DNA from 2 places in the Paraliobacillus sp. X-1268 genome. Region 2 is predicted to be linked to the other one. Evidence: a T-box and tRNA genes for the amino acid it is inferred to sense, from the RefSeq annotation. Region 2 holds a T-box; the other holds one or more tRNA genes.
What was found. The T-box of region 2 lies ahead of glyQ (glycine--tRNA ligase subunit alpha). A T-box ahead of a tRNA ligase gene usually reads a tRNA of that ligase, here a tRNA-Gly.
Positions count from the first base shown of each region.

Region 1: it has a tRNA-Gly gene. The T-box ahead of glyQ (glycine--tRNA ligase subunit alpha) is inferred to sense a tRNA for this amino acid. The anticodon was not compared.

Region 1 covers NZ_QJSK01000009.1:50,946-55,367, forward strand. The annotation lists gene D2K62_RS11580 (metal ABC transporter ATP-binding protein) at 1-677, opposite strand, end outside; gene D2K62_RS11585 (metal ABC transporter solute-binding protein, Zn/Mn family) at 694-1,623, opposite strand; tRNA gene D2K62_RS11590 (tRNA-Gly) at 2,023-2,096, shown strand; gene D2K62_RS11595 (ABC-ATPase domain-containing protein) at 2,487-4,178, shown strand; gene queG (tRNA epoxyqueuosine(34) reductase QueG) at 4,212-4,422, shown strand, end outside.
Region 2 covers NZ_QJSK01000032.1:3,489-7,910, reverse strand. The annotation lists gene glyS (glycine--tRNA ligase subunit beta) at 1-1,356, opposite strand, end outside; gene glyQ (glycine--tRNA ligase subunit alpha) at 1,343-2,236, opposite strand; T-box leader at 2,327-2,501, opposite strand; gene recO (DNA repair protein RecO) at 2,560-3,315, opposite strand; gene D2K62_RS17895 (YqzL family protein) at 3,395-3,538, opposite strand; gene era (GTPase Era) at 3,632-4,422, opposite strand, start outside.

The DNA of each region.
Region 1 (4,422 bases), on a different contig from region 2:
TCTAAGGTAAAAACTGATTGTGTCTCACCGTATGCGATTGGAGTTTTATTAAGCAACAATACGTGATCAAAGTAATCTTCAACTGTTTGTAAATCATGATGGACAACTAGAACTGTTTTTCCTTGATCTTTCCATTCTTTCATTAATTTTATAATTGCCTTTTCTGTTGCAGCATCGACTCCAGCAAAAGGTTCATCCATAAAGTAAATTGTCGCATCTTGAGCAAGTGCCCGTGCTAAGAAAACCCGTTGCTGTTGTCCACCTGAAAGTTGACTGATTTGTCTCTGTGCATAATCTAACATACCAACTTTATCTAGACATGTTCGTGCCCAATCTATTTCTTTCTTTTTTGCTCTTTTGAAGAATCCAATTTCACGATATCTGCCCATTAAGACAACATCCAGTGCATTTGTCGGAAAATCCCAATCAACTTCACTTCGTTGTGGAACGTAACCGATTAGTTGCTTTTGTTGTGCATAAGGTTTCCCAAAAACTTGTACATCGCCTGCTTGCATAGGAATGAGGCGTAATATTGATTTAATTAATGTTGATTTACCTGCCCCATTTGGACCGATAATACCTGTAAGTGATCCAACTGGTACACGAAAAGAAACATGCTCAAGTGCGGGTTGTTTATCATACAAGACTTTCAGGCCATTTATTGTTAAAGCATCCATTTTACATATACCTCCTTTATTTTAGTGCCTCTACAATCGTATCAACGTTATGTTTAAACATTCCTGCATACGTACCTTCTTCAGTTCCAGCTTCACCCATAGCATCAGAATATAATTCTCCACCAATGGAGACATCATGACCTGCTTCTTTTGCGCCTTCAACGACTGCGTTGATAGAACGGTCAGAGACACTACTCTCAACAAAAACACCTTTTACATTTCTATCAATTAATAGATCAATAATTTTTTGGACATCATTCACACTATAATCGGATTCGGTGCTTAAACCTTGTAAACCGACCACTTCAAATCCGTAAGCTTTGCCAAAATAATTAAAAGCATCATGAGCTGTTACTAAAACTCTACTTTCTTCAGGGATTTCTTCAAAACGTTCTTTTGCGTAGATATCTAACGCTTCTAACTCAGCTAAGTAGTCAGCGGCATTTTGACTATAGCTTTCTTCGTTGTCTGGATCGATATCGATTAAATCATCACGTACTGCCTCCACACTATATGACCACATCGATATGTCGAACCAGACGTGAGGATCAGTGATAGTAGGGCTCTCTGGATCACTTAATAATTTACTTTCGGGAATGTTTTCTGACACTGGTGTAGTTGTTTTATCTTGTTCCATTTGTTCAAAGATTTCCCCCATTTGGCCTTCCAAATGAAGTCCGTTATAAAAGATGATATCAGCTTGATCCAGTGTTTGGATGTCTCCTTGAACTGCATTGTATAAATGGGGGTCAACACCAGGACCCATAAGGCTTGTTACATCTACATGTTCTCCTCCAATATTTTCAACTGCATCTGCAATTTGTGCGATGGTGGTGACTACTTTTAGTGGTTCTTCTGATTTATTAATTGTTTCCTCATCTTGAGTAGAGCATCCAAATAGTCCAACTAAAAGGAATCCTATACTAACAATTAAGCGTTTTTTCATTTAAACTCCTCCTTATAAATTAGCTTTGCTTAAATTTTATGCGTTAAACTAAAAAAGTTTCCTTAAGGCAAATTATATTCTTTAAGGAAATAAAGTCAAGAGGTATTCTGGAATTTTACAAAGAAAATAGTCAAAGTTAGCAAGAAGGGGTTGCATTCATAAATTTAGGTAGGTATAATAGAAAACATCATTTCAAACAGCGACAGATTATGTGACGATGAATTTTTAGGAGTCCATTTAAAAATGCGGGTGTAGTTTAGTGGTAAAACCTCAGCCACGAGCATAAGCTTCATGAATTAACATCGAGTTGTCCCGAAGCATGAATCATCACTGAATAAGCTAGAAGATACAGGGACATGATTTGTGGGTATAGATTAAAGAAAAAGAACAATTTATAATGCGGGTGTAGTTTAGTGGTAAAACCTCAGCCTTCCAAGCTGATGTCGAGGGTTCAATTCCCTTCACCCGCTCCATACATATGTGTACAACGCAGTGTTTCGTTGATTTACAACGAAGTATTGCGTTTTTTTGATTGTTGCTACTATTAGAAACTAAACTCTCACACAAAAAATAAGTGTTACTTGGTGATAGTAATAACCGACTACATTTAAAATTTGTCTAGCGAAGGAAGCAAATGGATGAGACTCCTGTGCCCACGGAAAGCGAGTTCATCAGATGAAACGCCATCATGATTACAATAGGGTACTAAGTAAACTTCAACTTTGAATTGAGAGACTTATCTAGCACTTTTATTCTGTAAAAGTTGTGTTAGTAATATATAGTTAATTAGATATATTACTTGATACATGCTTAAGAAAGGTTGTATTCTAAGAGGGCACAATGTATGAGAAGGTGGTTTGAAAATGAAACAATTACAAGAAAAGTTACAACAAATAGATGGTAAAGGTTATAAAGCATATAAATCAATTTACGGGAGATATTCATTTCATCGATTTGAATTATGTGTGGATTATGTTCAAGGAGATCCATATGCTACTCCATCAAAAGTACGAATAATTATACCAACAGCTTACCGGAAAATCAGATCGGACTGGAAGGAAGACCGTAATCGGAAAATATATGTAGAAGATTTGATTGCGCGAAGTTTAGCGAAGTCTATTACTGAAAACACCTTAAATAATAGAGAAAAAGGTTTAATTACTATTGATGAACCAGGACAAGAAATTTTAGAACGTACTGCAGTGTCAGTTGATGCCGAACATGTAACGATTTGCTTAACTGTTAACCTGCCAGCAAACGGTCGTCGAATTAATGGAAAAGAAGCAAAATATCTTTTCTTTGAAATGATGCCCAATGTATTAACAGGATCGATTTTTGCTATTAAAGATGAATCGTTTCAAGAAGTAGTAGAATTATCTGATCAACACCAAGCTATCAGAGCTGAAATGAAGAAGAATAAGTGGATTACCTTTGTTGCAGATAATGCAATTCTGCCGCGGGAAAGTGGTATTAGTAACCGCCCATTAAAGAACGCTGTACCGTTTAAGAGTCCAATTGCTAATCAGGTGAAGATAGACCTGCCACATCGGGAGGAAGCAATTTCTGGATTGGCGATATCGGAGGGAATTACACTTATCGTTGGCGGAGGATATCATGGTAAAAGCACACTATTACAAGCGATGGAGCGTGGTGTTTATCATCATATAAAAGGCGACGGACGTGAATATGTTCTAACTGATCCTACTGCTGTAAAAGTACGCGCTGAAGACGGCCGAAAAGTTAGTGGTGTGAATATCTCTGCTTTTATTAAGCAGTTACCACATCAGCAACATACAACGAAGTTTACAACAGATAATGCAAGTGGAAGTACTTCACAGGCAACAAACATTATGGAGGCTCTTGAAGCGGGAGTAGGTACGTTGTTAATTGATGAAGATACGAGCGCAACAAATTTCATGATCAGAGACAGACGGATGCAAGAATTGGTTGCGAAAGAAAAGGAACCAATTACCCCATTTATAGATAAAATTAATCAATTAAAAGATCAACTTGGAATATCAACAATATTTGTTATGGGTGGATCTGGTGATTATTTTGACATTGCTGATCAAGTGATTATGATGGATGAATATAGACCGAAAAACGTAACGAAAGTAGCGAAAGAAATAGCTAGTAAGTATCCTGCAAATCGTTTAGAGACAAAAGAAACAGATTTTGGCGACATACCAAATCGCATTCTCTTACAAAATAGTATACAAACGTATAAAGGCAAGAAATCAAGAGTACAAGCAAAAGGGCTGTCAACAATTATTGTTGGAAACACAGCTATTCAATTGGATTATCTTGAACAGCTTGTTGATAGTTCTCAAACGAATATGATTGCTATGCTTATTCATTATTTGGATAAAAACCAAATTTTAAAAAGTGAAATGACAATAGCCGACTTATTAGATGAAATAGAAATGCAATTTGAAACAGAAGGTCTTGCTTCATTTGCTCCTTTTGCTGATAAACATCCAGGTGAATTAGCTAGACCACGTCGGTTTGAAATAGCTGGTGCTTTAAATAGAATGAGAACTGCAATAGTAAAATAGCGTTTATCAGGGATAAAGAAAGGAGGTAATATGATGGCTTATGAACAATTAAAAGCAGAGATCATCGCGTATAGTAAAGAAATTGGTATTGATAAGATAGGATTTGCTGCTTCAAATGAATTCTCAGAAATGAAATCCCGTTTGAAATTACAACAAGAAGATGGCTATCAGTCTGGTTTCGAAAAAGGAACGATAGAAGAGCGAACAGAGCCAGAACTTTTGTTAGCTAATGCGCAGTCAATAG
Region 2 (4,422 bases):
AACAATTGCACCTTCCGTAGATGATGGCAAGTTATCATTAGCAAACCTAGGCATATAATGTTCATTTATAGCTTTAGAAACTTGCTGATTTTCACCAAATATAGTAGCGTATTTTTCACCCATAATTCCTTGTAACTTCGTAAATTCATTAACCATATTTGTTACGAGATCAAATTTACTTATTTTAGCAGCACGTAAGGCATTTTCTTTTGTTATTTGATCGACCTCTAGTACTTCAGCTATTTCCTCTGTTAACTTAACAACACGTTCTACTTTGTCAGCAATTGTACCTAAGTTTTCTTGAAAGACCATTCGTTCTAATTTTTCGAGATTTTTTTCTATTGATTGTTTTTGGTCTTCATCATAGAAAAACATTGCGTCTGAAAGTCTAGCATTTAATACCTTTTCGTTTCCTTTTGATACCACGTCAATATATTGATTATTTCCATTTCGAACTGCAATAAAATGAGGTAACAATTCACCATCACTATCTAATACTGGAAAATAACGCTGATGTTCTTTCATTGAAGTAATTAATGCTTCTTTCGGTATGGTTAAGAACGCTTCACTAAAAGATCCAAAAAATACGGTTGGATATTCAACTAATTGACTTACCTCTTCTAATAATTCCTTATCAAGTGGTATTGTCCAATTTTGTTCCTTTTCTAAATTAGCTATTTGTTCTACAATTACTTGCTTACGGTCCTTCGCATTAGCAATTACATATTGATCACGTAATTGTTCTTCATATGTCATTGTGTTGGTAATTTCAAACTTTGTTCCTAGGAACCGATGTCCGAACGAGTAATTTGATGTAGAGACACCAGCAATTTCAAACGGTATAACAGTTTGATCATTTAAACCAACTAACCAACGAATTGGTCTAATAAACCGCAATGAGCCTGTAGACCAACGCATATTTTTAGGGAAATTTAAATCTAAAATAACATGCTTAAATTCAGGTAGTAATTCCTCAGCAGTTTTACCTGCAATATATTTTGTAACATACGCATATTCTGTTCCATTTACATCTTTAAAAAAGATTTCATCCACATCTTTTCCTTGGCCTTTGGTGAAACCAATTGCTGCCTTCGACCAGTTACCTTCTTGGTCTAAAGCAATTTTTTTAGCAGGTCCTTTTGCCTCTTCTTCTATATCAGCTTGTTTCGTTGCAAGTTGTTCAATTACAACACCTAATCTTCTCGGTGTCACATACGTTGTAATTTTTTGAAAAGGTAGTCGAATAGCAGTTAACCATTTCGCTGTTTTCTCCTGTAATTGTTTTTCTGTTGCATCTAAGAAACGTGCCGGCATTTCTTCAAGTCCAACCTCAAATAATATATTAGTTGTTTTCATTTTGTTTTCCCTCCTCTTTTAACATTGGAAAACCTAATTTTTCTCGTTCCTCTACATAAAGTTTAGCTATAGCACGTGCTAAATTTCGTACACGTCCAATATAACCTGTTCTTTCAGTGACAGAAATTACGCCTTTAGCATCTAGTAAGTTAAAAGTATGCGAACATTTTAATACATAATCATAGGCTGGAAAAACCAATCCTTTTTCCATGGTTTGTTTTGCCTCTTGTTCATATGTTGTAAACAAATTAAACAACATATCTGTATTCGATTCTTCAAAAGTGTATTTCGAGTGTTCCAACTCTGGTTGATAAAAAATATCTCCGACCGTAACACCATCTGTCCATTCTAAATCGAAAACACTTTCTTTATCTTGTATATAAGAAGCAAGACGTTCCAATCCATATGTAATTTCTACTGCTACTGGTTTGGCTTCCATACCACCAATTTGCTGAAAATAAGTAAATTGCGTAATTTCCATACCATCTAACCAAACTTCCCAACCTAGACCTGCCGCACCAAGTGTGGGATTCTCCCAATTATCCTCTACAAAACGAATGTCATGTTTCAGTGGATCAATTCCCAATTTTTCAAGTGATTCTAAATATAGTTCCTGAATATTATCAGGTGATGGCTTCATAATTACCTGAAATTGATGATGTTGATAAAGTCTATTAGGGTTCTGTCCATAACGTCCATCTGCTGGGCGTCTAGAAGGTTCTACATAAGCTACATTCCAAGGTTCAGGACCTAGGCTTCTTAATAAAGTCATAGGTGACATAGTACCGGCACCTTTTTCCACATCATATGCTTGCATTAAAATGCAATTTTGATCTGACCAGTGCGTTTGCAGTGTTAAAATCATTTCTTGTATATTCATTATTATTCCCTCCGTCTCTATTCATTTACTATTTAAAATTAAGTGAAAACACACGCAAAATCCCGTCCCTATGCCTCAAAAGTATTGAGGCATAGGGACGGGATTTCCGCGGTTCCACCCTATTTGCTATTTAAATTTAAATAGCCACTTTTTTATTGCAATGCTCCAGAGTGCCTTCCTTTTAGTGACCTATATCCAGCTTACACCGACCTGGACTCGCTCTTATAGATATAATAAAAGTACTACTCTCTTTCTAAGCAAAACTCGTCGAATTGTAATGAAATCATACGGTAAATTTGGTGTTTTGTCAACTATATTACTAATTAATCAGCATCAGTAAAAAGATCTAATTGCTTCAAAAACTTTTTCGATTTAATAAAATAACCTCCGTACTGATCATAGTACGTTTCCATTAATGCTTGCATTAATTTTTTATTTTCTGTTTTTACTGATATATTGCCAATTCGCTCAATATCCACTGCAGAAAACATTTGAAGTAATTTTACAATTGCACTAGATATAGTAGTTGCCTCTTTATCAACCATTGCACATCTTTGGCAAAGTAGTCCACCTTCTTGTACAGAAAATGCGACATATGCTTCACTATGCTGTCCACAATGTGCACATTGTTGTAGTATTGGAGCAAAACCAGCCTTTTTATATAGTTTTAATTCGTACATCATTGTTATGATCTCTGGGTCTTTATCATCTGTTATGGCTTGTAAACTAAGAACAAACTGTTTATATATGAATGGATCAGCAATCTTTTCATCAATCAACTTATTGGTTAATTCGGCTATATAACTTGCATAAGCTGTTTTAATAATATCTTCTCTAATCTTTCTGTAGGACAGAATAATTTCGCCCTGCTGTAGCGTCCCTAAACCTGAACCACCCTGCATTAGAAATGTCCCAAGAATAAATGGCTGCGTTATCGCAGCCATTCTACTTTTTGGTTTTTTAGCCCCACGTGCAATTGCTGTTACTCTGCCTTTTTCTTTTGTAAATAAAGTAACAAGCTTATGTGTTTCACCATAGTCTTGTGTGCGTAAAATAACACCTTCTATTTTTTCAAACACTACATTCACCAATCCCCTAAGGCAAATTAACGACGCATTATACATTAAATTAATTTAAATCACGTTACAAAATATAATTCTAAATTAGGTTATCATATTCTTGTATTGCTTCATTATCAGGTTCTGTTCCACTATCATGATAGACAGTTTCCAATTCTTTCATTAATAAATAGGTTTCAATGTTTCCCGTCTGACTAAAGACCTTCCATGATATGTCGACCACAAGAAACCCCACCTTTCTATGTTAATAAAATATGTGCCTACTTATAGAATGACCTAGTCTAATTAAAGCATGAGTTAAAATATTTACCATGTATTAATAGTCGTCTTGACTAAAACCATATTCCTTTAAGCTCTGCGGACGATTTCGCCAATCCTTTTGAACTTTTACCCATAATTCTAAATAAACTTTTGTTCCTAATAATGTTTCAATGTCAATTCTTGCCTTTTTACCAATTTGTTTGAGCATAGAACCTTGTTTACCGATAATAATACCTTTTTGCGTGCTTCTTTCTGTAACAATCACAGCTTGTATACGCAGTTTTTCATCATCTTTTTCTATAATATCCTCAATCACTACCGCAATTGAGTGTGGAATTTCTTCACGAGTTAATTCTAATGCTTTTTCTCGTATTAACTCACTAATAATGAATCTTTCTGGATGATCTGTTACCTGATCTTCTGGATAATATTGTGGACCTTCAGGTAAATAACTTTTCAGCACACTAATCATATGGTCAACATTGTTACCTTCTAAAGCAGATATTGGTACGATTTCAGCAAAATCATACTTGTCCTTATATTTATCGATTAATAAAAACAATTCATCTGGATGTACTTTATCAATTTTATTTATAATTAAAAAAACTGGACTTTCTACATTTTCCAAGCGATCAATAATGTATTTATCTCCTGCACCAAAACCTTCTTCGGCGTTAATCATAAATAAAACAATATCTACTCCACTTAACGTGTTCTGCGCAATTTTAACCATAAAGTCACCTAGACGATGTTTTGGTTTATGAATACCTGGCGTATCAATAAATACAAATTGTGCGTCTGGCTCAGTTAAAACACCTTGAATCGTATTTCTCGTAGTTTGTGCTT